4 regions of the Allobosea sp. 2KB_26 genome follow, and region 1 is predicted to be linked to each of the others. Evidence: predicted binding sites of a transcription regulator. Region 1 holds the regulator's gene; each other region holds the start of a gene.

Region 1 (7,614 bases):
CGATATTGGCGAGCGCCTGGTATTTCACCAGCGTCGAGATCGAGCGTGTGGCCAGCCCCGCCACGGTCTGGGTGCTGGCCTTGTATTCCGGCTTGAGCTTGCCGTTGCGAATGACATAGAGCGCAAGACTGCGTTCCTGACCGAGGTTGCGCCGGGCAGCACCGTTGAGATCAAGACCCGGTGGCGCGAAGAAGATCTGCGAGGTGACGCCGCCGTCGACGTGAAGCTCGTCGAAGACCTTGCCATTGCTCGTGACATTGAGGCGCACGGCCGGAAAGACCGCCGGTATGGCCGCTGAAGCGAGCAGGATGTCGACGAAGAGCTTCTGCCGGCCCGGATGCTGACTCGCGGCGATGCTGCCCACGTCCCAGATCACCGGCCGCTGAGCGTCGAGATTGGTGGTCTGGACCAATAATCGGCGGCCTTTGCGATGCTCGGCGGCGATTTCATCGAGCAGTTGCTCGGTCGCATAGCGTTCAACCAGGTGGCGCAACGGCGTCGTATCGTAGAGGGATTCGCCAAACAGCCCGAGGATTCCCTTGCTGCGAAAGAGATCGCTATCGCCGTAACGCGTATAGATCTCCTCCAGGGCGCCGTCATAGTGCGAGCCGAGGAACGCAAAGGGCGCGGCGAGCGAGCCGGTACTGACCCCGGTGACAACCTCGAATTGGGGCCTGTCGCCGCGCGCAGTCCAGCCTTTCAGGAAACCCGCGCCATAGGCCCCCTCTCCGCTCCCGCCTGAAATCCCGAGGAATGTTGCGGCCACCTGGCATTTGCTACAGCCCGAAGCAGCGATCTGCCTGTACTGGATATCGAGATATTTGCTTGTGGTGGGGACGACCGCATCCCCCCAGAAGCGGATCGTGCCGAATCCGACGACCTCGGCTGTCGACACCCCTTCGGCAGGCAGAGCTTGCGGACGTTCCCCGGAATTGCATGCAGCCAGGCCGAGCAGCGCCGAGGCCAGCAGCACGCGCCTGATCGCCCTGGCCCGACGCAACATCGCCATGCCCCACACACCGAACGCCCCCCGCAAGATTGCGCGGTCTCATCAGGACCATCTTGTCGCCAGCACGCCTGCGAACGCAATCGCGATGGAGCCACGCTCCGACAATAACTTGACCACTTGCCCCCCGAACGGGCATGACCACCTTGCCATCATCGCGACCGGAGATCTCGTTAGCGGCAATGCGTATCCTGCTGATCGACAATTACGACAGCTTCACCTGGAACCTCGTCCACCTGATCGGCGGGCTTGGGGCGGAGGTCGAGGTTCGCCGCAACGATGCCCTTACCGTCGAAGAGGCGCTGGGCGGAGGGCATGACGCAATCGTATTGTCGCCAGGTCCCTGCACCCCCAATGAGGCCGGCATCTGCCTTGACCTCGTGCGCCAGGGCGCCGACAGGAAGCCGATCTTTGGCGTCTGCCTTGGCCTCCAGACCATTGGTCAGGCCTTTGGTGGCGAGATCGTGCGCGCGCCGCTGCCGATGCACGGCAAGATTTCGACCATCAGCCATCACGCCCGCGGCCTCTTTCACGGCGTCAACGGGCCGATCCAGGCAACGCGCTACCACTCGCTCATCGTGGCACGCGAAAGCTGCCCGACAGAGCTGGAGATCGAAGCCGCGACGGAAGACGGGCAAATCATGGCACTCTCGCACCGCTCCCTGCCGGTGCATGGCGTGCAGTTCCACCCCGAGAGCATCGCATCGGAGCATGGTGCGACGATCCTGCGCAATTTCCTCGGCCTGGCGGAACGATGGTCGCAGACACAGGACCGCGCCGCCCTTTCCGAAACAGCCTGACTTCGAAGAACCCATGGACGATTTCAAACCCTTCATCGCCAAGGTGGCGACCGGCGCCTCGCTCTCCCGCGAGGAGGCGCGAGATGCCTTTGACACCATCCTGTCCGGCGAGGTCACCAATGCGCAGGCGGCCGCCTTCTTGATGGCGCTGCGCGTCCGTGGCGAGACTGTCGAGGAGATCGCCGGCGCGGTCAGCGCCATGCGCGGCAAGATGCTGCCGGTGAAAGCTCCGGCCGGCGCGATCGACATCGTCGGAACCGGCGGCGATGCATCGGGCTCCTATAACGTCTCGACGCTGGCTGCGATCATCACCGCTTCCTGCGGCGTGCCGGTCGCCAAGCATGGCAATCGCGCCGCCTCGTCACGTTCCGGAGCGGCCGACGTGCTCACAGCGCTCGGCGTCAAGGTGGGGCTCGAGCCCGCGGGCACGGAGCGTTGCATCGCAGAGGCCGGCGTCGGCTTCATGTTCGCACCGACCCATCACGCCTCGATGCGGCATGTTGCGCCGGTGCGCACCGAACTCGGCACCCGCACCATCTTCAACCTGCTCGGGCCGCTCTCCAACCCGGCCGGTGTCAAGAGGCAGCTCGTCGGCGCCTTCTCAGAGACCTGGCTCGAGCCTATGGTGCGCGTGCTGTCTGCGCTCGGCTCCGACCGCATCTGGGCCGTGAACGGTTCTGACGGCCTTGACGAGATCACCACCACCGGGCCGACCCGCGTCGTCGCGCTCGACAAGGGCAAGATCGAGAGTTTCTCGATCAGCCCGGACGATGTCGGCCTGGCCCGTGCAAAGCCCGAAGATCTGCGGGGCGGTGAACCGGCACAGAATGCCGAGGCGCTCCGTGCGGTTCTCGACGGCAAGAAGACGCCCTTCCGCGATATCGCGGCCTTCAATGCTGCCGCCGCGCTCGTCGTGGCCGGCCAGGCCAGCGATTTGCGCGATGGCCTCGCCCGCGCCACCTCGGCGATCGACAGCGGCAAGGCCAAGGCGACGCTGACCGCCCTCATCGCCTGCTCGAACGCGTGAGGACGTCATGAGCGACATCCTCGCCCGCATCGAGGCCTATAAGCGCCAGGAGATCGCCGCAGCCAAGGCCGCAGTGTCCCAGGCGGAGATCGAGCAGCGCGCCCAGGCTGCTGGTCCCGTGCGGGGCTTCACGGCCGCGCTTACCGCGAAACACGCGGCCGGCAAGCCTGCATTGATCGCCGAGATCAAGAAGGCCAGCCCGTCCAAGGGGCTGATCCGCGCCGATTTCGACCCGCCATCTCTGGCGCGCGCCTATGCCGAAGGCGGCGCGGCCTGCCTGTCCGTGCTGACAGATGCGCCCTCTTTCCAGGGACAGCCGGAATTCCTGCATCAGGCGCGCGCGGCGAGCGGCCTGCCCGCCCTGCGCAAGGATTTCCTCTACGACCCCTATCAGGTCTTCGAGGCTCGCGCCTGGGGCGCCGACTGTATCCTGATCATTATGGCTGGCGTCGATGACGGGACGGCCCGCGCGCTGAACGAGACGGCAAAGTCGCTCGGCATCGACGTTCTGGTCGAGGTTCATAACGAAGCCGAGCTCGATCGTGCCCTCGAGCTCAACAGCCCGCTGCTCGGCATCAACAATCGCGACCTTCGCAGCTTTGCCGTCGATCTCGCCGTCACCGAGAGGCTGGCGCCGCGCGTCCCCGCGGACCGCATCATCGTTGGCGAGAGCGGCATCTTCAGCCATGTCGACATCGCACGGTTACAGCGTGCCGGCGTCCACACCTTCCTCGTTGGCGAGAGCCTGATGCGGCAGGACGATGTCGCCGCTGCGACCCGTGATCTTCTGACCGGTTCTGCGCGCAGCGCAGCATGAGCAAGCTCAGCCATCTCGACGCCAGCGGCCAGGCCCATATGGTCGATGTCGGCGACAAGGAGGAGACCTCGCGCATCGCTGTCGCCGAGGGCTATGTCGTCATGCAGCTCTCGACCTTGGCCATCGTGCGCGATGGCGACGCCAAGAAGGGCGACGTGCTTGGCACCGCGCGCCTGGCTGGAATCATGGCCGCCAAGCGCACGCATGAACTGATCCCGCTCTGTCACCCGCTGCTGATCAGCAAGATCAGCGTCGACCTCACCCTGGACGAGACATTGCCTGGGGTGCGCGTGAGCGCTGAGGTCAAGATGAAGGGACAGACCGGCGTCGAGATGGAAGCGTTGACCGCTGTCGGCGTCGCGTGCCTCACAGTTTACGACATGGTCAAGGCGGTCGACCGGGCGATGCGGATCGAAGGCATCAGGCTCGTTCACAAGTCCGGTGGAAAATCCGGCACCTTCGATCTCCCGGAAACTGCGCGATGAGCCTCACGCCCGTCCCCGTCGCCCTGAAGGCGCTGATCGACAGCGTTCCGGCACCGACACCGTCAGAAACGCTGCCGCTCGCACATTGCGTAGGGCGCGTGCTCGCCGCCGATCTGCAGGCGCTTCGCACCCAGCCCCCCTTCGCCCATTCCGCAATGGACGGATACGCCGTTCGCGCAGACGACATTGCGCCGGCAAATGAATTGCGGGTCATCGGCGAATCGGCTGCCGGTCGCTCCTTCTCAGGGATGGTCCGCTCGAATGAGGCTGTTCGCATCTTCACGGGCGCTCCGATGCCTGAGGGCGCCGATACCATCCTGATTCAGGAGAATGCCGACGGCGTCGGCAGCTCGACGATCCGCGTGCGCGAAAGTGCCGAGCGCGGCAAGTTCGTTCGTCAGGCAGGATTGGACTTCTCCGAGGGCGAGGTGTTGCTTCTCGCCGGCAGCCGACTCGACAGTGCGAGCCTCGGCCTCGCGGCAGCCATGGGCCACCCCACACTCGCTGTGCGTCGCAAGCCACTGGTCGCGATCCTCGCGACCGGCGACGAACTGGTCCAGCCGGGCGAGCCGGTCGGACCCGACCAGATCGTCGCGTCCAACAGCTTTGCACTCGCCGCGCTGGTTGAGCAGGCCGGCGGCACAGCGCTCGATCTCGGGATCGCCCGCGATGATCATGCCGACCTCGCCGACAAGATTGGTCAGGCACGGAAGACCGATGCCGATGTGCTGATCACCCTGGGAGGAGCCTCGGTAGGTGAGCACGATCTCGTCCAGGCAGCGTTGATCGGGCAAGGCATGGCGCTCGGTTTCTGGAAAATCGCCATGCGGCCGGGCAAGCCGATGATGATGGGTCGCCTCGGCCGTATGGTCGCGCTCGGCCTGCCCGGAAACCCCGTCTCGTCCATCGTCTGCGGGCATCTCTTCGTCGTGCCGCTGCTCAGGGCCCTCCTCGGCGTACCGGAACCGGAGCGCGATCTGAGTGAGCCTGCTATCGTCGGAAGAGATTTGCCGGCAAATGATGAGCGGCGGGACTACATGAGGTCGGAACTGATTCTCACCCCGGAGGGATGGCTGGCAACGCCCTTCACCAAGCAGGATTCCTCGATGCTGGCCAGTCTGGCCCGCGCCGACGCGCTACTGATCCGCGAATCATTTGCTGCGCCGGCAAACAAAGGCGACAACTGCCGGATCATCCGCCTACGCTGAGCGTGCTTGCGGAACACAACGCGAACCTGTATGGTGTTCGTGCTTTGTTTCGATTCCGTACGAAGAGCGCTGGCGGGGACCATGCTGACACGCAAACAGTTCGAACTGCTTCGTTTCATCCAGGAACGCCTGCGCGAGACTGGGGTGCCCCCCTCCTTCGACGAGATGAAGGACGCGCTCGATCTGCGCTCCAAGTCCGGTATCCATCGCCTGATCATGGCGCTGGAGGAGCGCGGTTTCATTCGCCGCCTGCCCAATCGGGCCCGGGCGCTCGAGATCATAAAGCTGCCTGAAGGGGCTGGCGGCCCTCAGGCGACGCGCGGACGGTTCAGCCCCTCCGTCGTCCAGGGTGGCCTTGGCAAGGTCCGGCCGATCGCACCGCCCCCGGAAGAGGACGTGCGCTCCACGGTCGCGATTCCGGTCATGGGGCGGATTGCCGCCGGTACACCGATTTCCGCGATCCAGAGCCGCAGCCATAGCGTAGCGCTGCCTGCCGATATGCTTGGCCCCGGTGAACATTTTGCTCTCGAGGTGCGCGGCGACTCGATGGTGGAAGCCGGCATCCTCGACGGTGATACGGTCGTGATCAAACGGCAGGACACGGCCAATACCGGCGATATCATCGTGGCCCTGATCGATGACGAGGAAGCGACGCTGAAGCGGCTGCGCAAGCGCGGCTCCTCGATCGCTCTGGAAGCCGCCAATCCCGCTTATGAAACAAGAGTGCTGGGACCGGACCGCGTCAAAATTCAAGGCCGCCTGGTCAACCTGATGCGGCGCTACTGAAGCCGATCGTGGTCTTCAGCGGCCACGGGCAGCGGGGCCGTTGACGATGATTCCGGCGGCGTAGTGACAGACCGCGCCCGCTTGCGGCTCCAGGGGCGATCAACGCCACCCTGCTCGGATAAATGCGTGCGCCAGCCGCCCTTGTGGCTGACAAGGGCCGTTGCACCATCGCGCGACAATGCCAGGCGGTCGATCAGCCGTGCAGCGCAAGGACTGGTCCAGGGAATCGGCGTGATGACGAGGTCAGCGCGCCTGCAGTCCTCGACGATGGCCAGGCGATCCCGAGCAAAGGCAATGCTTCGTCCATCCTTGCTGCGGACGACACAACCCAGAGTGTCGCAGGCTGCGCCTTCCCGCAGGCTGTTGTCGTCAGGCCGGCGATTATCGCCATCTGCGTTCAGCCATTGTTGCAGCACGAAGCGGCTCGGTTGACCGGCCAGGATCATGCGGTCATCACCCCCGCGGACCAGGATGCCGGAGCCATCACGTTCGATCAGGATATCGGGCCTCTCCGGCTTGGCTGCCACGACCAGTCCCGCGATCAGGGGAACGACGGCCAGAAAGCGCAGCGGTGTCGTCCAGAGCGTGATCCAGAGGAGCGCGGCGGCAAAGCATGCGAGCGCCGCGGTCCCGAACGCAGGAATGACCACTGCGGAGTGGTCGAATCCTGCAACCCAGCGCGCCGATTGCAGCACATAGTCCGAAGCGACTCCCATTAACGCCCAGGCCAGCCAATCCAAACCGAAGGGATAGGCGAGCACGCCGAAGACGGCCGCAGGCATGACGATCAGTGAAACGAACGGCAAGGCGAGCGCGTTGCCGAGCAGGCCGAAGGGGTTGAACGTCTGGAAGTGATAGGCACCGAAGGGGGCGGTTGCTACCGTCGCCAGCAGGGTCGTGACCGTAAGCCCGACGACCGCGATCCAGATCGGACGCAGCGGCCAGGGCAGGTTCGCTGGGGCCTCGGAGTGGCCGCGATCCTCCCAGCGCTCGGCGAAGGCGATCAGAGCCGCAACAGCACCAAAGGACATCTGGAAGCTCGGACCGAGCAGCGCGTCAGGCTCGCGCAGCAGAACGATCATCGCGGCAAGAGCCAGGTTGCGCATGCTGAGCGCCGGGCGATCGACGAGGATCGCACCGAACATGACCAGCGTCATGATCAGCGAGCGGACCGTCGCGACCTCGGCTCCTGAGAAGATGCAATAGGCGGTGGCACCGAGCATCGCGGCAAGGGCGGCGAGTTTCTTCACCGGCCAGCGCAATGCCAGCGTTTCCGACAGCGCCAGCAGGCCACGGACCAGGCCGAAGATCGTGGCGGAGGCCAGCACCATGTGAAGGCCGGAGATCGAGATGATGTGATAGATACCGGCCGCGCGCAGATCGATATTGGTCGCCTCTGTGATGAGGCCACGCTTGCCGGTGACCAGCGACGCTGCCACCGCGCCAGCCTGCCCTCCCCCGATACCGGCGATGCGCTCCGTCAGG
Region 2 (7,614 bases), on a different contig from region 1:
CTGCTGCTCGGGCTGATGGCCTTCGCGGTGATCGTCTCGCTATGGACGCCCTACGCACACCCGCGCATCGCCGAACGCTGGTTCACGCCCTCCAACCTGCTGCTGCTCTGGCCATTCCCGGTCCTGACGGCGTTCAGCGGCTACATGGTCTGGAAGCGGCTGCACGGGCAGCACGAATTCACGCCCTTTGCCTTCACCATCGCGATCTTCCTGCTCTGCTTCCTGGGGCTCGCGATCTCGAACTATCCCTACCTGGTGCCCCCGAGCCTGACGATCTGGGATGTGGCCGCAGCGCCATCGTCCCACATCTTCGTCCTGATCGGCGTCTGCTTCCTGCTGCCGATGATCCTGTTCTACACGGCGTTCGTCTACTGGACCTTCCGCGGCAAGGTGAGGGCCGACAGCGGCTATCATTGAGGTAATGGGAACCACCTGCGCACGAGCCGGTTGACGAACAGCTTGAGTTCCGGGCCTCTCTCCACGAGATTGCTCGGGACTAGACGGGGACTCCGCCATGCGTTGGGAAGATTATCGCCAGTCCGAGAATCTCGAGGACAGGCGCAATGGCGGCGGCGGCTTCGCGGGGCTCCCTGGCGGGCGCGGCGGTGTCGGCATCGGAACCATGGTCGTACTCGGTCTTGTCGGCTGGGCGCTCGGGATCGATCCGCGCATTCTGATCGGCGGAGCCGAAATGCTCGGGGTCGGACGCAGCGCCCCGACCCAGGAGAGCCGCCCAGCCTCGGGCCCGCCACAGGACGAGATGGGCCGCTTCGTTTCGGCCGTGCTGGCGCAGAACGAGGATATCTGGACCAAGATCCTGCCGCAGCAGGCGAACCGCCGCTACGAACCGCCGAAGCTCGTGCTGTTCTCGCGCATCGATCGCTCAGGTTGCGGCACGGCGCAGGCAGCGATGGGGCCGTTCTATTGCCCCGAAGACAAGAAGGTCTATCTCGACCTCTCCTTCTTCCAGGAGATGCAGCGCAAGCTCGGCGGTGGTGGTGACTTCGCCTATGCCTATGTGATCGGGCATGAGGTCGGCCATCACATCCAGAACCTGCTCGGCATCCTGCCCAAGGTGAATCAGCTGCGACAGCGCATCTCGGAGCGCGAATCGAATGCGCTGTCTGTGCGGGTCGAACTGCAGGCCGACTGCTTCGCCGGCGTCTGGGCACATAATGTCCAGGCGATGGGCCGAATCGACCAGGGCGATGTCGACGAGGCGATGCGGACGGCAGCCGCAATCGGTGACGACCGGCTGCAGCAAGCCTCGCAAGGCGTGGCCGTCCCCGATTCCTTCACCCACGGTTCGTCGGCGCAGCGCACCCGCTGGTTCACGACGGGCTTCAAGTCCGGCTCGCTGCAAAGCTGCGATACCTTCCGGACGAACCAGCTTTAGATCATCGGGCCCGATATCGAATCCGGTCCGATCTGACCTTCCAGGGTTGCATCGGCCCGAAAACCGCAATCCGCCTTTTAGGGCCGATCCCTAAAGCCTCAGGATACGGCGCGCTCCCGGCGCACCGAGAGACGTCGCGGCGCGGCATTCAGCCGCCCAGCCAGAACCAGTCGCTTCGGCACCACAAGGCCGGCCCGCAGCCGACGCGGGCCGAATGACAGCGCGGCGCGCTCCTTGAGCGACGCAGCAATCCCGCTCAACGGCAGCAATGCCGGCCTGTCGGGCGCAAGCAGCAGATGGCGCTCCGTCACCTGAATCCAGTTCGACTGCAGAATGTCCCCGGCGCTCAACAGAAGCAGCCAATCGCCTCGCGCCTGTGCGGCGCCGGCATGCCAGCTTTCAGGTGCCGCCGCCCTGACATAGGTCGCGCCCGTCACGTCGGCGAGGCGCTCCACGTCCCCCTCACCCTCCGCATCGACCACCACCGCATGGCCGAGGAAGCCTTCGGCAACGGCCGGGATCAGCACGGAAAAGGTCGCGGCGAGAGCACTGGCCGGTCCGTCGGCCCTGATGACGGCTGTAAGCATGGCCAATTGATTATGACGCAGCGCAACATGCCGCAATCCCGCCACTTGCGTTTTGTTCTCTATATGTTCACATTGATAGTCACGGAACCGCCGATTCTTACGGCCCTCTCAGGAACGGCTCAGCGCCATGCAGCAAGCCAGACCCAGCTCGCGACCGCTCGCAGCCCAACCGCTCAGGCGGCATGACGGCGAAACGCTGTCGGCATCCGCGCGCGTCGCCCCCGTGGAACCGCTCGCCTATGCCGGCCACCGCATCGATCCGGAACGGCGGCGCGGACGCGGTGCAACGATCAATCCAGGCGGACGCTTCGAGACCGAACAGCGTGTCGCCGAAGATGATGGCTGGGGCTCTCTCGGCGAACTGCCCGCCTTCAAGACCGAAGTCGCGATCGAGAAGGCGCGCACGATCATCACGAGGAACGATTCGCCGGATATCTCGTTCGATCGCTCGATCAACCCCTATCGCGGCTGCGAGCATGGCTGCGTCTACTGTTTCGCGCGGCCGAGCCATGCCTATCTCGGGCTTTCACCCGGGCTCGATTTCGAAAGCAAGCTGACCGCGAAGCCCGACGCCGCGCTGCTGCTCGAGAAGGAATTGTCGGCACCATCCTACCAGCCGCGCACCATCGCGATCGGCACCAATACCGACGCCTATCAGCCGATAGAGAAGAAGCTTCGGATCATGCGCTCGATCCTGGAGGTGCTGGCGCGCTTCCGCCACCCGGTCGGAATCGTCACGAAATCGGCACTGGTCCAGCGCGACATCGACATCCTGGCGCCGATGGCAGCGCAGGGTCTCGTCAAAGTCGCGATCTCCGTGACGACGCTCGATCCCAAGATTGCGCGCGGCATGGAGCCGCGCGCCGCCGCGCCGGCGAAGCGGCTGGAGACGATCAAGCGGTTGTCGGATGCCGGCATTCCGGTGACCGTGCTGGTCGCGCCGATCATCCCCGCGATCAACGAGCAGGAAATCGAGCGCATCCTCGACGCCGCCAAGGCTGCCGGGGCGCGCGAGGCCGGTTACGTACTGCTGCGCCTGCCGCTGGAGGTGAAGGATCTCGTCCAGGACTGGCTCCTGACCCACCATCCTGACAAGCTGCGCCATGTCGTTTCGCTGATCCGCTCGACACGCGGCGGCAAGGATTATGACTCGGCCTGGGGCCAGCGTCAGGTCGGTTCCGGTCCCTATGCCTGGATGATCGGGCGGCGCTTCGAAATGGCGGCCGAACGCCTCGGCTTCAACGCGACGCGGCTGCGGCTGCGCACCGACCTCTTCCTGAAGCCCGAGAAGGAAAAGGCGCAGCTCAGCCTGTTCTAGACGACGGCCTTCCGGCATAAGCCCCGGCAACGATTTCTTTCCTGGACCGGGCATGGCCGCCGATTTCAGCCGCGAGGCGCACGCAATTGAGCAAGGATACTGGCCGCTGGCCGGCGTCGACGAGGTCGGGCGCGGGCCGCTGGCCGGGCCGGTGGTGGCGGCTGCCGTCATTCTCGACCCCCGCCTGATTCCGGCTGGCCTCGCTGATTCGAAGGAACTCAGCGCCGCAAGGCGCGAAGCGCTGTTCGGGGAGATCGCCAAAGCCGCGCTCGGGATCGGCATCGGCAGCGTCACAGCGCAGGAGATCGACGCGCTCAACATCAGGCAGGCGACGCTGCTCGCCATGAAGCGCGCGGTTGCCGGCCTGCCAGTCCAGCCGCGGCATGTGCTGGTCGATGGCAACGACCCTCCGACTCTCGGCTGCTCCTGTGATGCGATCATCAAGGGCGACGGCAGCGTGGCCTCAATTGCGGCCGCGTCGATCATCGCAAAGGTGACGCGCGACCGGATGATGGCGCGCCTGGCGACGCATTATCCGGCCTATGGTTTTGCCGGGCATGCCGGCTATGGCACGGCCGCACATCGCGCCGCGATACAGACCCACGGCCCCTGCCCGGAGCACCGTTTTTCCTTCGCGCCGATCAAGGGCGTCTGGCGGCGCTGAGCGGTTGCATGCCGCTCGCGAGACGTTAGCCGTTTCTTAACTCCCGATCCGGATTCAGTTGGTTTGCCAATGCACTAGGCAAAAACTGCAGCCCCAAAACGAGACGCATTTTTTTCAACCCGGAAACCCGGCTTTTACCCTGACTCCCCCAAGATCGCGACTGTTGAAGTTGCGTAATGGTTTCGGCGTCATGGGTACCTCGCGTACCGGGACTGCCAGCGCCGCCGTCCGGATTCAGGTTTCGCGTACCGGACGGCCTGCGCTGCAGTCTCGGATGAAGGCTTCGAGCCTTTCATTTGATCTTCCGCTCGATCAGGTCGTCGTCGGCGACTGCATCGCCGCGCTCGACCGCCTGCCTCCGGCAAGCGTCGACCTCGTCTTCGCGGATCCACCCTACAATCTTCAGCTGGGCGGTGATCTCCGCCGGCCTGACGACAGCCTCGTCGACGCCGTCGACGACGACTGGGACAAGTTCGCCTCCTTTGCCGAGTATGATGCCTTCACGCGAGCCTGGCTGACGGCCTGCCGGCGGGTGCTGAAGCCAGACGGCGCAATGTGGGTGATCGGCTCCTATCACAACATTTTCCGCGTTGGCGCGATCCTGCAGGATCTCGGCTTCTGGATGCTGAACGACATCGTCTGGCGCAAGGCCAACCCGATGCCGAACTTCCGTGGCCGGCGCTTCACCAACGCGCATGAAACACTAATCTGGGCGGCGCGCGGCGAGAGCTCGAAATACACGTTCCATTACGAGGCATTGAAGGGCGGCAATGACGACCTGCAGATGCGCTCGGACTGGTATCTGCCGCTCTGCACCGGCGAGGAACGCCTGAAGGACGCGTCGGGTGCCAAGGTGCATCCGACTCAAAAGCCTGAGGCCCTGCTGGCCCGCGTCATGCTCTCCGCCAGCAACCCCGGCGACGTGATCCTCGACCCGTTCTTCGGCACCGGCACCACGGGAGCGGTCGCAAAGGCTCTCGGTCGGCGCTTCATCGGTCTCGAGCGCGATCCGGTCTATGCAGAGGCGGCGCGCAAGCGCATCGCCGCTGTCCAGCCCTTGCCGCCCGAATCGTTCTCGACCGCGCCTTCAAAGCGCAGCGAGCCGCGCGTGCCCTTCCTCAGCCTGGTCGAGGCCGGACTGGTCAAGGCCGGTGAGAGTGTTGTCGACGAGAAACGCCGCCACAAGGCGACGATCCGAGCCGACGGCACGCTGTTGCTTGGCCCCGCTGTCGGCTCGATCCACAAGGTCGGAGCGCTCGCGCAGGGGTTACCAGCGTGCAATGGCTGGACCTTCTGGCATGTCGAGCGCCCCGAGGGGCTGACACTGCTCGATTCACTGCGCGGCGAGATCAGGGCGCAGATGGCAGCGGCCTGAGCGCCTCGAGCCCGGTCTCGAGCGCCTTCAGGAAGACCGCCGGGAACGGCTCGTCACGGAGCCGCACCAGCGGAGTGAAGCGGGAGCCTTGCGGCGCTGGCGTCGCCCTCGGGGCATGCGCGACAAGGACCGTGAGCTCCAGCGGAAAATGCGTGAAGACATGGCGAACGGGCATCGCCAGCCTGCGCCACTGCGCCGGAAGCGGAGCATCCTGCAAGGCCTCAGCGAGGCGGTAATCCGCGCTCCACTGGCTGGTCGGCACCTCGGCCATGCCTCCAAGCAGTCCCTTGGCCGGACGAGTCCGCAGCAGAACCGCGCCGTCCTCGCGTAGCAGCACGAAAGCAGCCCCATAGCGGGTTGCCCCAGTCTTCTTCGCCACCTTCCGCGGAAAGGTCTCCTGTGTCCCCGCCGCCCGTGAGACGCACGGCGCTTGCCACGGACAAATCCCGCAGGCTGGCGAGCGCGGCGTACAGATCGTGGCGCCGAGATCCATCAGTGCCTGCGCATAGTCGCCGGGACGCTCCGGAGGCAGCAGGGCCAGGGTGCGCTCCCTGATCAAGGGCTTGGCGCCCAGCAAAGCCTCCTCGATTGCAAAGAGACGGGTCATGACGCGCTCGACATTGCCGTCGACCGCAACCGCAGGCCGGTTGAAGGCAATCGCTGCGACGGCGCCTGCCGTATAAGTGCCGATGCCCGGCAGTTCGCGCAGGTCCGCTTCCGTATCGGGAAAGCGACCGCCGTGAAGCGTCGAGACCGCCTTGGCGCAAGCGTGCAGATTGCGCGCCCGCGAGTAGTAGCCGAGGCCAGCCCAGGCCTGCATGACCTCCTCGCTCGGCGCGTCGGCAAGGGACCCAACTGTCGGGAACCGGGCCATGAACCGTTCGAAATAGGGCTTCACTGCCGCAATCGTCGTCTGCTGCAGCATGATCTCCGAGACCCAGACGCGATAGGGGTCTGCAGGCTCGCCGGCCAAGGCGCGCCAAGGCAGGACACGGCGGTGGCGATCGTACCAGACCAGGAGATCAGTGGCCCTTGGCACAGGCGGTCGCGTTGCGAGGTTCATGAGCCCGGTTTAGCGTGGCGCCTCCCAACCGCAAGCTCCGCAACGCGCGAAAGTTAGGAAACGTGGCCCAAGCAAACGCCGTCCCCGCCCTCGAAACGCGCTGCCTCTTCCTCAAGCCACTGGCGCTCGATGACGCAGCAGCGATCCAGGCGCTGTTTCCGCATTGGGAGATCGTGCGCTATCTGACCAAGCGGGTGCCCTGGCCCTACCCGCCCGACGGCGCGCTCACCTATCTGCACGAACTTGCCCTGCCAGGAATGGCTGAGGGCACTGAATGGCACTGGAGCCTGCGGCTGAAGACCGAGCCCGGCCAACTCGTCGGCCTGATCTCGCTGAGGGAGGGCGAGGACGAGAACCGCGGCTTCTGGCTCGGCCTGCCCTGGCAGGGACAAGGGCTGATGAGCGAAGCGGCCGCCGCCGTCACCGATTTCTGGTTCGATGTCCTCGGGCGTTCGGTGCTCCGTGTGCCGAAGGCCGCCGACAATATTGCGTCCCGCCGCATCTCCGAGAGCGCGGGCATGCACGTCATCCGGTCCGAGATGCGCGACTATGTCAGCGGCCGGCATCTTTCGGAAATCTGGGAGATCAGTGCCGAAAGGTGGCGACGTCACCGAAACAGCTGATAGAGCTTCGGCCCTTGTCGCGCGGTTGCGCCGGCCCCAGAATAGAGCATGGCTGCCAAACCCCTCGCCGACCTGATCGATGATTGCCTTGCCCCTGCGCTCGCCGCCCAGGGTTTTGCCGGGCGCGCCATCGTCTCGCTCTGGCCGGAGATCGTCGGCGAGCGGCTGGCGGCACGATCGCGGCCGCTCAAGATCGACTGGCCGCGCCGGCGCCCGGCGCCGGGCGAGACATCGGAACCAGCAACACTCGTCGTGCGCGTCGAGGGTGCCTTCGCGCTCGACATGCAACAACTCGGGCCCGTGGTCCTGGAGCGGGTCAACACCCATCTCGGCTGGCGTGCCGTCGGCAAGCTCGTGCTGAAACAGGGTCCGGTCGAAGCCCCCCAGCAGAAGCCGGTGCCTCCGCCGCCCGACCCCGCCCTCGTCGGGCGGATCGCCCAGCAGGTCGCCCATATCGAAGACCCGGGTCTCCGGGCGGCGCTGGAACGGCTCGGCCTGGGCATCGCTCAGAAATCCGCCACCACGAGATGACACGGCTTCGTGAGGAAGCCGTCATTCCCCGCGAACCGATCTTGCCACATTCGTGTT
Region 3 (7,614 bases), on a different contig from region 1:
TCGCGAGGGCTTGCATACGCTGGTCTATGACGGTTTTGCGGTATCGCGCCCCCTTGCCCAGGCCGTCGCCGAGGCTGACGCGGTCCTCGTCTCGGTCCAGCCCGATGACGCGGGCGATCCGGTGCTGAACGGACTCGGCGAGGCGCTGGCTGCTGCGCCGAACCTGCGTTGGATCGGCTATCTCTCGACCATTGGCGTCTATGGCGACCATGGCGGCGCCTGGATCGATGAAGGCGCCGAATGCCGGCCGACGAGCCGGCGCTCGAAGCAGCGCCTCGAAATCGACGAAGCCTGGCTTGCCCTGGGCGAACGCAGTGGCAAGCCGGTGCAGATATTCCGGCTCTCCGGCATTTATGGTCCCGGGCGCAACGCCATCGCCAAGCTGCGCGCTGGCACCGCCAACCGCTTGATCAAGACCGGCCAGGTCTTCAATCGCATCCATGTCGACGATATCGCCGGTATCCTGCTGGCTTCGCTGGCCAGGCCACGAGCGGGCGCGGTCTACAACGTCACCGACGACGAGCCGGCGCCGCCGCAGGACGTGATCACGCTCGCCGCCGAACTGGCGGGTCTGGCCCCGCCTCCCGAAGTTCCGTTCGACCCGGCAAAGCTCTCGCCGATGGCTGCGAGTTTCTACGGCGAGAACAAGCGCGTCTCGAACGCTCTGGTGACGCGCGAACTGCGGTATGAGCTGCGCTATCCCACTTACAGGGAGGCGCTGCGGGCGCTGGCGTCAGCAGGCGAGTGAGCGGTGCTCAAGCCGCGTAGCGCTGCCCTTCGTCGCCGAGGTAGTCGAGATAGCGCCGGTCGATCGCCGAGACCGGCACGATGACCAGCACATCGGTGGTGCCGAACTGCTTGTCGACGACCGCGCCCGAGCCGAAGCGGGCGCCGAGTCGCAAGTAGCCCTTGATCAGCGGCGGCAGCAGCTTCAGCGCCGCCTTGGCATCGACCTCTTCGATCGGCAGCCGGTCCATCGCAATATGACGTTCCGGGCGGGCCGTGGCGGCCCACTCGCCCTCGGCGCGGGCATGGTGATGCAGGAAGCTCAATGGCAGCGCCAGCGCATCCGGATCGGTGCCATCAAAACTGGCGCAGCCGAACATCGCATCGATGCGATGGTGCCGGACATAGGCCCAGATGCCGTGCCAGAGCAGTTCCACCGTCTTCTTGGTGCGATAGGGCTTGAGCACACAGGAGCGACCGAGCTCGAGGAAGCGCAGGCCGCGATGGCGCTCGATCATTCCCGAGAGATCGAATTCCGATTGGGTGTAGAAGCCGCCAAGCCGTAGAGCCGAACCTTCGCGCATCAAGCGATAAGTGCCCACGACCTTCGGTTTCAGACCGCCGAAACGGCCGCGCGCCGCATGGTCGATGACAAGGAGATGGTCGCAAGCCGCGTCATAGCGATCCGCATCGCGCCGGAACATGCGGGCGACGACATCCGGCTTTGCCGACATCTCCTGGTAGAAGACCCGATAGCGCAGGCGCTGCGCGCGCCAGATCTCCCGGGGCCCCCGCGCCAGCCGCACTTCCAGCGAGCCGGAGCGGCCGAGCGTTTCACCCAGGCGATCCTGTTTCCGACTGAGGCGGCGCACGGTGTCGCCGGTGATCAGCATGAGTGGAGAGAAACGCGACAAGAAGGGGTGGCCCGGCGGCAGCTGATTTGCCGGCTGTCGTAGGCCGCGCAACATGTCGAAGGCCATTGTCCGTCTCGTCCCTGTGCCGTCGAATCTGCAGTTCGCCAGGCTAGTACCGATGTTCCTACGGGATCGCGACAGAACTGCGTCAGAGTTGTGACGGTCCGTCAAGCGCGGAGTGTGACGCGCTGCGCCCCGCTTACTCGCGCGATCCAGGCGCGAAGCGCCTCACGGGCCAATGGTTTAGCCAGGCAATCATTCATTCCGGCGGCCAATGCGGCTTGCCGATCCTCCTCGGCGACATTGGCGGTGACCGCGACAATGGGTAGCAAGTTTGGTCGCCCGAGCGATGCCTCCAGGGCGCGAATCCGGCGAGCGGCTTCCAATCCGTCAAGCTCCGGCATCCGGATGTCGAGCAGAATGAGATCGAAGGGCGCACGTTTGCCCGTGAGCCCGGCCTCGATGAGAGCGACCGCTTCGCGCCCGTCCCGCGCCCAGACGGCTGTGCAGCCGAGGCGTTCGAGGGTTCGCGTCACGAGCAGCCCGTTGATATCGTTATCCTCGGCGATCAAAACCGTCAGTTGAGATGGAGCGGGATCTCTGGCCTGGATAGGCGTTACCCCACGGGGCGGCAGAGTTTCCCGCCGCGGCCGAGCGGGCGGTGCAAGCCGCTCATAGAGCGAGCGGGCGCGGACCGGCTTGACGAGAAAGCCGGTGAAACCGCCAGCGAGCGGTGAACCGAATTGACGGCGTTCAAAGGGAGACATCAGGATCAGGCATTCGCCGACACCGGCCTGCCGCGCGGCTGCAGCGACGGCGCGCGCTTCATCGACGCCGATGGCCTGGTCGATCAAGGCGGCATCGAAGCGCCGTGCGTCGGCGAGCAGCGCGAGCGCTTCCGTCACATTCTGGGCTCGCGCGACCGACGCGCCGGCAATCTCCATGGTTTCCGCGAGATAGTCCGGTCCGAACGGCGCGGCAGATGCGATCATGATCAGCTTGCCGCGCCATTCAGGTAGGGCTGAAACCCGTATCCCTGCGCCGCCCTCAGGAAGCGGCAATGTAACGCGGAAGATCGCGCCCGATCCCGGCGCGTTTTCTGCGGTGACCGAACCACCCATCAAGGTCACGAGCCGGCGCACGATCGCGAGCCCGAGACCGGTCCCGTCATGGCGCCGGGCCGCAGAGCTGTCGGCCTGCTCGAATTCCTCGAAGATCGCCTGCAATCGCCCTGGCGGAATGCCGGGTCCGGTATCGGAGACGTGGATGGCAATCGCCTCGCCCGCACGGGCGACACGAATGCCGACACCGCCGGCCTCGGTGAACTTGATGGCGTTGCCGACGAGATTGAGCAGGATCTGGCGCAGCCGGTCGCGGTCTCCGATCCAGTGCGAGGCGAGATCCGGCGCGAGGAAGGTCGCAATCTCGAGCCCCTTGGCCTGGGCTCGTGGCGCCATCAATTCGCTGACCGTCTCGACCAACTGGCCGAGATCGAAGCGCTCCTCGGCGAGTTCGAGCCTGCCGGCTTCGACCTTGGCAAAGTCGAGAATGTCGTCGACGAGGCCGAGCAAGGCTTCGCCCGAGGTCCGGAGTGCCCGGACATAGGTGGTCTGCTCCGGGTCGAGCCTGGTGTCGTTCAGGAGGTCGGCCATGCCGAGAATGCCGTTGAGCGGCGTCCGGAACTCGTGGCTGACGGTCGCAAGGAAACGCGACTTGGCCTCGTTGGCGCTCTCGGCGCGGCTGCGCGCCTCCTCCAACGCCTGCTCGCCGGCGATCCGGGCGGAGATATCGCGGCCGACGCGCTGCAGCACTGTCTTGCCGAGCGCGACCGGCACGATGGTCTCGACCCAGGAGATCCAGCGCTCGCCTCCCTCGGGCGAGGCGATGCATTCGTCGAAGATCCGCGTGCCGTCGGTCAGCGCCTGCGCAGGTCGGCCCTCGATGACGCGCGGTGCGGTGCGGCTGCCGATGATCTCAGCCTCGGTCGCTCCGAGAAGCGCGGCATAGGCGGCATTCGCATAGACGATATTGCCTTCGTTCCGGCGGACGATCAGATCGCCCTGAGCCTCGATCAGGCTGCGATAGCGCTCTTCGCTGTCTGCCAGCGACCAGAGACGGTCGGTCAGCTTCTCAAGGTCCTGGGTCATGTCCAGCGCCTGTTCCACGACCCGATTGCGTGCACGTAACAGCATTACGGCGGCAAGGCCGGCCAGAACGGTCAGCAGGCTGGCGAGCGCAGCCCAGACCACTGGGAAAGATGGAATCTCCATGATGCCAGTCTAGTATTCGTCCCCTTGAGAAAGCGTTCGCGCGCGAACGCTGCTTTCGCGATGGTTTGAATGAGTTCGTTAACCTGGCGGCACGGATGCGGCCCCTTCCGACATCATGCGGCCTGCGCCACCTGATCGATGCGTGAACGATAGGATAACGCCTCGGCGAGATGGACCCGGCCGATCTTCGCCTCGCCGTCGAGATCGGCAAGCGTTCGGGCGACTTTCAGAACACGATGGTAGCCGCGCGCCGTCAGCTTCAGGGCCTCGGCGGCGTCGCGCAGAAGCGAAATGCCGGCATTGTCCGGCCGGGCGATCTGGTCGAGCACTGGGGCGGGGCAGGTGGCGTTGGTCGCGATCTCGGAGAGGCCGAGCGCTTCGAAGCGTGCCGTCTGCGCCTGGCGCGCCACGGCGACCCGGGCCGCGACCTCCGCCGAGCTTTCGCTGGCGGCCGGCAGAAACAGGTCGGTTGCGGTTACGGCCGGCACATCGATGACGATATCGATGCGGTCGAGCATCGGACCTGAGATCCGGGTCTGATACTGCGCCATGCAGCGCTCGTTCGGCTGCCGCCGGCAGGCATAGCCCGGTTCGGTTGCCTTGCCGCACCGGCACGGGTTCATTGCGGCGACAAGCTGGAATCGCGCGGGGTAGATGGCGCGGTGGTTAGCCCGCGAGATCAGGACCTCGCCGGTCTCCATCGGCTGGCGCAGGGCGTCGAGAGCCTGAGCCTGGAATTCCGGCAATTCGTCGAGGAAAAGCACGCCGTGATGGGCGAGAGAAACTTCGCCTGGCTTGGCCTGCAGGCCGCCGCCGACGAGTGCCGCCATCGAGGCTGAATGGTGCGGGGCGCGAAAGGGGCGGCGGTCGGTCAGCGCCCCCTCGGCGAGATGCCCGGCGACGGAATGTACCATCGAGACCTCGAGCAGCTCGCGTGGCGAGAGCGGCGGCAGGATGGATGGCAGGCGGCTCGCCAGCATCGATTTGCCGGCACCGGGAGGCCCGTTCATCAAGAGGTTGTGGCCCCCGGCGGCGGCGATCTCCAGCACACGGCGCGCGCTTTCCTGGCCGCGAATATCGGAGAGATCAGGCAGGGGGCCTGATTGCCGGGCCACGGACGGCACTGGCCGCGCCATGACCTGCGTACCCTTGAAATGGTTGGCGAGCTGGATCAGCGAGCGCGGATTGAGGATGTCGACATCGGCGGCGGCCCAGGCGGCTTCCGGCCCGCAGGCGGCCGGGCAGATCAGCCCCTGTCCGCGGGCATAGGCGGCTATCGCGGCCGGCAGCACGCCTGCGACGGAGGTGATGGAGCCGTCGAGCGCGAGTTCGCCGAGCACGGTATAGCCGGCGAGCGCGTCGGCAGGGATCGCGCCGATGGCGGCCATGACCGCAAGCGCGATCGGCAGATCGTAATGGCTGCCCTCTTTTGGCAGATCGGCTGGCGCCAGATTGACGGTGATGCGCTTGGCCGGCAGCGCCAGTCCCGATGCGATCAGCGCGGCGCGCACGCGTTCGCGGCTTTCGGCCACGGCCTTGTCCGGCAGGCCGACCAGAAGGAAGGCGACACCGCCCGGCGTGACCTGCACCTGTACGTCGACGGCGCGCGCCTCGATGCCCTCGAACGCAACCGTCGCGACCCGCGTGACCATCGGCGCCTCCCCATTCCCTAGGGGGAGGCTAGCGAATGCCCAGCCTGCTGGCAAGAACATATCGGGAACTCACGCAGGTGCGCGCTGGCTGACCGCGCTTTCATCTGACGCAGCAGGACGGGGTGGCGATGACGAGGCCCACCAGGACAGTGGCCGTGGTCCCAGGATCATCGGCAGGGGGCGATGCCCACGACAACGCCTTTCCACATCGCCACCGGAGCCAAGAACCAGCCGGCGAAAGCTTCGGGGAGGCGCTGGTGGTGAGGAACCCGTCGCCGATCAGTGGCTCCGGGGTGCACTCCCGGTCGACAGGGAGGAGAAGGACCTACGCTTACTTCAGCAGCCCGGCTTCCTTGTAGAATCTTTCGGCGCCGGGATGCAGCGGCACGCCCAGCAGGCCCGACAGCGCGGTCTCCTTCCGGATCAGCCTGCCCTTGGCATGGCCGGCATCGAGTGCGGCGCGGGTCTTGTCGCTCCACAGCGCCTTGGTCACGGCATAGACGGTGTCGGCTGAAACCTTGGCGGAGGTCACCCAATGGGCGCCGACGGCGACGGTCTTGACTGCTCCGACATCCTTGTAGGTACCGGCCGGGATTTCGCCGGCAGCGAAGAAGGGAAACTCTTTGAAGAGCTTCTCGACCTGCGGTCCGGAGATCGGCAGGATCTCGATGTCAGACCCAGTCGAGGCCAGTTCCGAGATCGCCGCAGCCGGGAAGCCGCCGGTGAAGAAGAACGCATCGACCGAGCCATCCCTCATCTTCTCGGCGGCCTCGTTCGGCTTCAGGAATTCCATCGAGATATCGCTCCCGGTCAGGCCGAATGCGTTGAGGATCGCCTTGGCGTTGAGCAGGGTGCCGGAACCCGGCTCGTCGAAGGAGATCGTCTTGCCCTTGAGATCGGCGACGCTTTTGATATTCGAGGCCTTGCGGACGACGAGGTGGACCGACTCGGGATAGAGGTTGGCAATCGAGCGCAGATCCGCGACCTTCGGCTTGCCCTCATAGACGCCGGTGGCGGAATAGGCCCAGTAAGCGACATCGGCCTGGACGAAGCCGGATTCGGCAGTGCCCCCGATGATCGCGTTGATATTGGCGACCGAACCGTTGCTGGCGACGGCGGTTGCGACCAGTTGCGGCGGCGCCGAGATCGCGTGCGCGATCAGGCTGCCGATCGGATAATAGGTGCCGGCGGTGCCGCCCGTGGCGATGCGAAAGAAGGCTGGCGGCTGAGCGAAGGCGAGACCTGCAGCCAGCGCAATGCCGCCGAGGACGAGACCTGCGGCCGCAAGCTTCGATCTGAAAGCCATGGTCATATCACGGAAGCTCCTATGGACCGGGCAGTGTTCGCGGCTTTTGCCGGCTGATCAAGTGCATGGCGGGCAGGCGCCGTCGTTTCGACAGGCGTCCACCCTGCGTGGCCCTTCACCGTCGCGTGACGATGCCGACCTGCGGCGCGGGCCTGGCGCCGAGCCAGAGCAGGAGGAAACCGAGGACCAGCGCGACCAGCGCAACCGGCGACCGCATCAGCGAGAGCAGCATCGGGTCCCAGAGCAGCGGATGGAGATTGCGCTCGATGGCCGGCTGCAGCAGCGGATAGCGCGTCGGCAGCAGAATGAGGAGAATTTCGCCGAGCGGCGTGAACTGAAGAGAGGAATTGGCGATCGAACGCGCGCCGTCGATGACCAGAGCGACGAAACCGCTGGCGACAGCAAGATAACCCAGCAAACGGATGAAAAAACGCAGCATCCCGTCCCATTCCCCGCACGCGCCCCTCGCATCCGATGTGCCCATTCGGGCACGGCTTTGCAACCTTGTCCGGCGCTCTCCACGCAAGAATGCGAAAAGCGCGTTTCAGGCCTTGAAAGAAGCTGGCTCGGCGGTCATAAGCAGCCCGCCGGACAGGTGGCCGAGTGGTTGAAGGCGCACGCCTGGAAAGTGTGTATACGGGAAACCGTATCGCGGGTTCGAATCCCGCCCTGTCCGCCATTTCAAAACAGAACCGGCCACGTCGAGCGTGGTCGATTTTACGCCGGATCCTGCGGCAAAGGGGTCT
Region 4 (7,614 bases), on a different contig from region 1:
TCATTTGCTGGATGCGGCAACCCTTGGCCGAATTCACTCCAGCCGCGTGATGATCAGGCCGGTTCTGGCGACCTCGAACCTGCGCTCGTCGACATAGTTCACGAGCGCTCCGCTATCGAGCGTGTAGGTGATGCTGCGGAGACCGGGATAAAGCCGCCAGACGATGACCGCATAATGCCTGCCGTCCTCGTCCTCACAGATCTCGCGCGACAGCTCGGTCGGCATGATGGGAGCCGGCCGAGGCCGAGCATTCAGCGGCCGTCGATCGGAAGGGCGTCCGGGTTTCCGCTTGGGATGAAAAGCGCGGGGTAACGAACCCATGTCAGCACTCCCATATCACCACTATATCCCAACTGCTGAGGCGGCACGAAGTTCCACGTCGCCGGAACGAGTGGCCGCTGCCCGACGTTTTTCTGCGGTGGAGGAGAACCCGTCATGCGCGCGCGCCAGATGTCGCGGCCCGGCCCCGGTTCGGAGGCGTTGAAAGGCACGGTCGTGTCGCCTGTTGCCCTGTCGGGGGAGACCCGTCTCCCTGACGACAGCGCGCGAGATGACGATCCGATGCCGCGACATGTCGAGCCATGCCTTGCCAGTGAGGCGGCAAAGCCGCCCAAAGGGTCCAACTGGTCCTTCGAGGTGGCATGGGACGGCTACCGGCTTGCCATCCATATCGAGCCTTCGCGCGAGGTGCGCCTGCTCACGCGAGATGGCCGCGATTGGACGGCCCGCTTTCCCGCGATCGTGGCGGCTGCGAAGCAGATCGTCGTCGACAGTGCCATCCTCGACGGCGAGGCCGTCATGCTCGACCGGAGCGGAAAATCGGATCTCGCGGCACTGGAGCAAGCGCTCGGCGGGCGAGATGGCAAGGGCAGCGCCGAACTCGCGGTCCTGTTTGCCTTCGATATCCTCTACCTCAATGGACAGGATCTGCGGCACCTGCCGCTCTCGCAGCGGCGCGAAGCACTGGCCGATGCAATCGACGGCGCGTCTCCCGGTATCCTGCTCAGCGAGGACGTGATTGCAGACGGAGAGGCGTTCTACACCCTCGCCTGCAAGCTCGGCCTCGAAGGCATCATCGCGAAACGCCTTGATGCACCCTATCGCTCCGGCCGGGATGGTGAATGGCTCAAGATCAGGTGCATCCAGTCGGAGAGCTTCGTCATTGTCGGATATGAGCCTTCGATCGGCTTTGGAGGAATCGGCAGGTTGTTGCTTGCGGCGGAGAAGGCCGACGGCCTGGTCTATGTCGGCGGCGTCGGCAGCGGCTTCACTGAGGCGTCCGGCGCGGCCTTGAAAGCGCGGCTCGACGCGAGACTGGTTCCGCGACCGCCCCTGGCAGTGCAGCGGACAGCTGCGCGCTGGGTTTCGCCTGTGCTGGTTGCCGAGATCGAATTCCGGGGCTGGACCGATGACGGCAAGCTTCGCCATGCGACTTACAAGGGCCTGAGCGACGAAGCCGGTGCTGCAAAGATCTTTCGGTTCGATTGACGCGTAAAGCATCGGCCCGAAAAGTGGATTGCGGTTTTCGAGAAAGCCGATGCAAACGCAAAGGGTCTGATCATCGGATGGATACGATATCCGGTCCGATGATCTGGGAGCCTGCCCCTTCGCACCGCCTCCGGCGTATGTGCGCATGGCGGAGCACGGGGCCGAGCGTCACGGACAAGGCCATGCGCTCGCCAGGCAGCAAATGGCCCGCCAACGGAACCGCTGGCGGGCCGAACGCTTTCGACAATCGCGCCGATCACTCGATGATCTGAACGATCCGGCGGGTGCCGGGCTCGACCAGCACGGTGCGATTATTCACGACCGTATAGCGGTACTGGGTCGCGCCATACTCGCGCGGTACTTCGCGATAGGTCACGCCCTCATTGGGGAGAACGGTGCCGACCGCGATCGGCTCGGCATAGGTGTAGGATGGTACACGCTGCTCGACCACATAGGTCTTGAAGCGAGGGGTGTTGTCACCGACGATGCCGCCCACGACAGCGCCGCCCACGCCGCCGACGACAGCCCCGACCGGCCCGCCGACAATCGCCCCGCCCACTGCGCCAGTCGCCGCGCCGGCAGCTGCACCACCCTGCGCGCCCTGCGGATTCTGGGCGAAAGCTGCAGCCGGGACGAGAATGAGAGTCGTTACGAGGGCAAGTTTCTTCAGCATCACAGATCTCCTTCGATGAGGGGTTCTGTGGTCAGGAACGGGCTTGATTCCGGTTTGTTCCGCCGAGAGGCGTTTGAAGGCGCGCCGGCAGAGAGAGACTGGGGCCTCGCCGGGGGGCCGAAATCAGGTCTCGGCCTGGGTCACGCCGAGCTTGTGCCAGAGCTGCTCCCTGTCCATGCAGGAGACGTCGTAAGTGACCTGTCGACCCTTGAATTCCGGTCGTTTTCCGAACTCCACCGTCATCGCGCGCGCGATGTCGTCAATGCGGGCTTCGCAGGCCTGCACCGTCGTGAAACCCTGTTCGCTGATCCGGGTGGCGGTGCAGGTGGGTTCGCCGGAAATGCAGGCAACAATCACCATCGTGAAGGCATCCATGGAGGCACTCCGAGTGAAATCGAGGCAGGCCAGCCATGAAGGCTGGGGTTTCAGGGTTACCGAGAGCTTAAGGGGAGTAAGCAAGATGCGAGCCGGCATTGCCGGCGCAGGCAGATCGCGCCTTCTGTGATCGCACCGGCTTGCCCGAAAACGGCAATCCATCCTTCGGGCCGATGCTTCAGCGCCACATGCCTTTGAGCCGTGCCGAGACGTCAATTCTCACGCCGCTGCGGTGTTGCATGGCGGCCTGAGCCGGCTCGATAGGCCAGGTCGCCTGCTCGAACAGGTGCAGCAGGGCGTGCGGGATGAACCGTGTGCGTGCGGCGTAGACATGCCGATCGCCTCGCGCGGCCTGGCCGTGGGTGAAGAAGCGCTGCGGCACGACCAGATGCAGATCGTCCTTGGCGCGCGTCATCGCGACATAGAGCAGCCTGCGCTCCTCCTCGATCTCGGCGGTTTCTCCCACGGCGAGGTCACTGGGAAGACAGCCATCCACCGTGTTCAGCACAAAAACCGACTTCCATTCCTGTCCCTTGGCGGAGTGGATGGTCGAGAGGATGAGAAAATCCTCGTCCAGCGATGGCGGCCCCGCCTCGTCGCTCGTCGCGTCGGGCGGGTTGAGCGTGAGCTCTGTCAGGAAGCGTTCTCGGGAGGGATAGCCGGAGGCGATCTGCTCCAGTTGCACCAGATCGGCACGACGCGTCGTGAAATCCTCGTGAATCCGCTCCAGATGGGGATCGTACCAGAGACGGGCCCGCTCGATTTCGGCCGGCCAGCCCATCCCGGAGCGAAGCGCGCGGAAGGTCGCGACGAAATCGGGCCAGGCATCGCCCGAGCGCGCCGGCGCCGAGACCGCCGCAAGGCCCGCAGCAAAATCATCTGCCGTGCCGGCGTGATCGAGCACGCGTTGCGCAGAGGTCGGCCCGACGCCCGGCAGCAGCTGCAGCAGGCGGAATCCGGCGACCCTGTCGCGCGGATTCTCGGCGAAACGCAGCATCGCGAGCATGTCCTTGACATGGGCGGCATCGAGGAATTTCAGCCCACCGAACTTCTTGTAGGGGATATTGCGCCGCGTCAGCTCGACTTCGAGCGGGCCGCTATGATGCGAGGCGCGAAACAGCACGGCCTGCTGCTTGAGCGTGTGCCCCGCCTCCCTGTTCTCCAGCACACGCGTCGCGACGAAGCGCGCCTGGTCGGCTTCGTCGCGAACATTGACGAGTTGGGGCTTGCCGGCCGACTGGCGATCGGTCCAGAGGTTCTTGGTGAAGCGTTCGCGGGCGAGCTCGATCACCCCATTCGCAGCGGCCAGAATGGGCTGGTTCGACCGATAGTTCTGGTCGAGCGTGACCACCTCAGCCGGCGGGCTGAAGACCTGGGGGAAATCGAGGATGTTGCGGATCTCGGCGGCGCGGAATGAGTAGATCGATTGTGCGTCGTCGCCAACGACGGTGAGCCCCTGGCCATCGGGTTTGAGCGCGAGCAGGATCGAGGCCTGCAGCCTGTTGGTATCCTGATACTCGTCGACGAAGACATGATCGAAGCGGCCGCCCATCTCGGCGGCGAGCTCCGGCTCGCTCGCGGCCTGGGCCCAGCAGAGCAGGAGATCGTCGTAATCGAGGACGTTCTGCGCCTGCTTGGCCTCGACATAAGCCGCGAAGAGTTGCTTCAGCTCCCCTGCCCATGATGCGCACCAGGGAAAAGCAGCGCCCAGCACGGCCTCGATTGGCTCTTCGGCGTTGACGCAGCGCGAATAGATCGCGAGGCAGGTGCCCTTCTTGGGAAAGCGCTCTTCCGTCTTCGAGTAGCCCAGCTCGTGGCGAGCAAGGTTCATCAGGTCGGCGCTGTCCTCGCGATCATGGATCGTGAAATTCGGATCGAGCCCGAGCTCGGGCGCATACTCCCGGAGCAGCCTTGCTCCCACGCTGTGAAAGGTCCCGGCCCAGGTCAGCGCGTCGGTCATGACGGCAGCCCCCTCGCCCAGGACCTCGCGCGCGATCCGCTCCACCCGCCGTGCCATCTCGGCTGCGGCGCGTCGGGAGAAGGTCAGCATCATCATGCGGCGCGGATCGGCACCGTTCAGGATCATATGCGCGACGCGGTGCGCGAGCGTATTGGTCTTGCCGGATCCCGCCCCCGCGATCACCAGCAAGGGGCCGGGCCGCGTGCCGACGCCGTGCTCGACCGCGCGGCGCTGCGCGGGGTTGAGCCTGTCGAGATAGCTGGGCGGCGCGAGCGAATCGAGAGCGAACATGTCTCATATTCGATCATTTTTCGCGTTTTGTTCGCAACGCAAAAGATCGGGAATGGGGCAGCCGTTCTGGGCCGGATCGCCGCACCACGCTGACAGGAGCTGTTTCGGCCTGATCATGCGGCAGGGGCGCGTCTCACGCAGCCAGCAAGGCAAGCGCTCTCTCGATCCGGGAACAGCCGCCCCTGGCACGCGCCTTTTCAAAGGAGGCTGCGAGTTTGCCGTTGGCATAGGCCTCCACCACGATGGCGTGGACATAGCTCTTTCGTGTCACGGCAGGCGTGTTCGCCAGTTGCTCCGAGACGGCGCGCATGATCTCGGCGAGCTGACGCTTCTCGCTGCCATCGCGGATCATGATCTGGCTGGCCAGCAGCAGCTCCGCGGCCGCAGCGTTCCCCGCCAGCATCCTCAGATCCTTGGCACTGATGGCGAGGCCCGAGATCTCGCGGAGATAGGCATTGATGTCGCCGGCATGGACCGGCATCACCTTGCCGTCATCATCCCGGTATTGCAGCAATCGCCGGCCGGGCAACGCCGCAATCCGGCGAAGGGCGCGGGCAAGCGGGCCATCCTGCCGCGAGCATGCGATCTGTTTTCCGCCCTTGCCCCGAAACAGCAGATCGATCCGCGACGCCGTCAACGCGACATGGCGCTTGAGGAGTGTCGACGCGCCATGGCTGCCATTGCTCTTCGCATAGGCCTCGCCGCCAACGCGCAGATGGCAGCGGTCGATAATGGCGATTGCGCAGGCCAGCGCCTTTCTGCGGCAGAGCGGACGCGCTTTGAGATCGTCGGCGACCACTTTGCGCAAACGGGGCAACGCCTCGATCAGCAGTCGCAAGCGCTTCAGCTTGCGGCGTTCGCGAACCCGCTCCCATTCGGGATGATAGAGATATTGCAGCCGCCCGGCCTCGTCCCGCCCGATCGCCTGGAGATGGGCCCGCGGGTCGGTCGCGATGCGGACCTCGCGATAGGCTGGAGGAACCGCAAGGGAGTCGATCCGCTCAAGCAAGGCCGCGTCCCGGACGGGCTCATCAGTGGCGTCGAGATAGGCAAAGCCCCTGCCGCGCCGGACCCTGCGGATCGTCAGATCTCGGGGATTGACGATCCGCAGCCGACCAGAGGCGGCCGATGGCTTGCCGGCGACCATGACGTTACTGCTTGCCCAGCGCTTCCTGCATCAAGCCGCTTCCCGGCGGTTGTGATACCGGCGCACGAGTTCTTCCGCATGGGCCAAATCAGCCTGCGTGAAGGCCGGCACCGGATCCGTGAGGATGGCGGTGAGGACATCCCGGTCGCGCTGGCCATTCGCAATCACAAAGGCGAGCGCATCCCTCGTCTCGCGTTCGGCATGAAGCTGGGCCACGAGGGCCGCAATCAATCTGTCCTTGGCCGATAGCTGCATGGCAAAACCTCCGGAGGAAGCTTCGCGATAAACACGGCCGGGCCAGCGCTTGTTCCGCCCAGGCCCAATCGGTCAGCCCGCCAGCGGCGACGCGCCGATCGTGACGGTGAGCGCGCCGAGGCTCTCGATGCTCCCGACGAGAACATTGCCCGGAAGGACCGCACCGACGCCATGCGGCGTGCCGGTCATGATCACATCGCCGGGTTCGAGCGAGTAATATTTCGAGAGCGTCGCGATGATCTCGGGCGTACGCCAGATCATCAGGGACAGATCGGAATCCTGGCGTGCGAGGCCGTCGACCTCAAGGCGGATCTTTCCCGCGGACGGGTGGCCCACCTGTCCAACCGGGTAGATCGGGCCGCAGGGCGCCGAGTGATCGAATGATTTCTTGAGCTCCCACGGAATCCGCGGGCCGTCCGGCGTATTGAGCAACCTGCGGCGCGTCATGTCGAGGCAGATGCCGTAGCCGAAGACATGCTCGAGCGCTTCGTCCTGCGGGATGTCGTAGCCGCCGGACTTCATCGCCACCATGAGCTCGAGTTCGAAGTGAAAATCGTCCGTCATCGGCGGATAGGGAACGACTCCACCGTTGTGAACGATCGCATCGGCCGGCTTCTGGAAGATGAGTGGGAAATCGCGCGTCTCGTCGCCGCCCATCTCCCTGACATGGGCGACATAGTTGCGACCCACGCAATAAATCCGCCGGATCGGAAATCGCGCCGTTGAGCCCTCGATGGGCAGCGACTGGAGGGCCGGTGCCGGAACGGCGAAGTCTGCGAGTGTCGTCATCTGGGAAGCCATGCGCTGGGTCACGATCGGGACAGCATATGGGCCATGGCGCACCTGTCCAGATAAATCTGCATATTTTTACTCTCATGCTAATAATATGAATTTATTTGACACCCATGACCGATAATGCATCGTTCATTCATCCGTATCAGAAAAACGCAGGGGAACGGGATGAAACGTAGGCAGTTCATGGCAGCGGCGGCGGGTCTGCCGCTTGCGCTCGCAGCGTCGCGTGTCCATGCGCAGGCGCAGGACGAGCTCACGATCGTCTATCCGAGCCCGGGCGGGCTGGGCTATTTCGCCCTCTATGCCGCGATCGGCGAAGGTTACTTCGCCGAGGAGAAGCTCAAGATCCAGCCGCGCAGCGTCAATGGTTCGGCCCAGGCCATCCAGGCGCTCCTTGCGGGCCAGGCGCAACTCGCCCATCCCGGCCCGGGGCCGCTGATGGCGGCGCGCGAGCGCGGTCAGGATCTGGTCTACATCTACAATTACTTCACGCGCAGCCAGTTCAACCTCGTCGTGCCCGAGGCTTCGCCGTTCCAGAAGCCCACCGACCTGAAGGGCAAGGTCATCGGCGTCGGTACGGCAGACGGGGCGGAGGTCGCGTTCGTGCGCTCGATCTTCGACGCCGAGGGC

What was found. Region 1 encodes LexA, which represses DNA repair genes until DNA is damaged. Its sites were predicted from a motif close to TGTTCNNNNTGTGTTCNG; they were not measured.
Region 2: a site for LexA is predicted at 2,037-2,054, ahead of AB4099_RS17370 (PA0069 family radical SAM protein). Genes of this name have one in related genera too.
Region 3: a site for LexA is predicted at 5,615-5,632, ahead of AB4099_RS30850 (YifB family Mg chelatase-like AAA ATPase). Genes of this name have one in related genera too.
Region 4: a site for LexA is predicted at 4,805-4,822, ahead of AB4099_RS09665 (ATP-dependent helicase). Genes of this name have one in related genera too.

What each region holds. Positions count from the first base shown of each region.
Region 1 covers NZ_JBFRHE010000012.1:81,277-88,890, forward strand. Annotated here, with positions in the region: gene AB4099_RS25880 (patatin-like phospholipase family protein) at 1-1,009, opposite strand, end outside; gene AB4099_RS25885 (anthranilate synthase component II) at 1,189-1,806, shown strand; gene trpD (anthranilate phosphoribosyltransferase) at 1,820-2,833, shown strand; gene trpC (indole-3-glycerol phosphate synthase TrpC) at 2,841-3,650, shown strand; gene moaC (cyclic pyranopterin monophosphate synthase MoaC) at 3,647-4,135, shown strand; gene AB4099_RS25905 (molybdopterin molybdotransferase MoeA) at 4,132-5,343, shown strand; gene lexA (transcriptional repressor LexA) at 5,425-6,129, shown strand; gene AB4099_RS25915 (ComEC/Rec2 family competence protein) at 6,123-7,614, opposite strand, start outside.
Region 2 covers NZ_JBFRHE010000005.1:325,626-333,239, forward strand. Annotated here, with positions in the region: gene cydB (cytochrome d ubiquinol oxidase subunit II) at 1-417, shown strand, start outside; gene ypfJ (KPN_02809 family neutral zinc metallopeptidase) at 515-1,396, shown strand; gene AB4099_RS17365 (hypothetical protein) at 1,495-1,983, opposite strand; gene AB4099_RS17370 (PA0069 family radical SAM protein) at 2,111-3,301, shown strand; gene rnhB (ribonuclease HII) at 3,354-3,965, shown strand; gene AB4099_RS17380 (site-specific DNA-methyltransferase) at 4,156-5,340, shown strand; gene mutY (A/G-specific adenine glycosylase) at 5,315-6,403, opposite strand; gene AB4099_RS17390 (GNAT family N-acetyltransferase) at 6,466-7,026, shown strand; gene AB4099_RS17395 (DUF721 domain-containing protein) at 7,075-7,557, shown strand.
Region 3 covers NZ_JBFRHE010000020.1:73,066-80,679, forward strand. Annotated here, with positions in the region: gene AB4099_RS30835 (SDR family oxidoreductase) at 1-748, shown strand, start outside; gene olsB (l-ornithine N(alpha)-acyltransferase) at 756-1,706, opposite strand; gene AB4099_RS30845 (ATP-binding protein) at 1,808-3,910, opposite strand; gene AB4099_RS30850 (YifB family Mg chelatase-like AAA ATPase) at 4,024-5,562, opposite strand; gene AB4099_RS30855 (TAXI family TRAP transporter solute-binding subunit) at 5,894-6,868, opposite strand; gene AB4099_RS30860 (hypothetical protein) at 6,984-7,307, opposite strand; tRNA gene AB4099_RS30865 (tRNA-Ser) at 7,458-7,547, shown strand.
Region 4 covers NZ_JBFRHE010000002.1:312,615-320,228, reverse strand. Annotated here, with positions in the region: gene AB4099_RS09685 (hypothetical protein) at 34-225, opposite strand; gene ligD (non-homologous end-joining DNA ligase) at 436-1,488, shown strand; gene AB4099_RS09675 (DUF1236 domain-containing protein) at 1,745-2,161, opposite strand; gene AB4099_RS09670 (hypothetical protein) at 2,285-2,536, opposite strand; gene AB4099_RS09665 (ATP-dependent helicase) at 2,715-4,787, opposite strand; gene AB4099_RS09660 (DNA topoisomerase IB) at 4,921-5,934, opposite strand; gene AB4099_RS09655 (hypothetical protein) at 5,965-6,189, opposite strand; gene AB4099_RS09650 (fumarylacetoacetate hydrolase family protein) at 6,262-6,978, opposite strand; gene AB4099_RS09645 (ABC transporter substrate-binding protein) at 7,150-7,614, shown strand, end outside.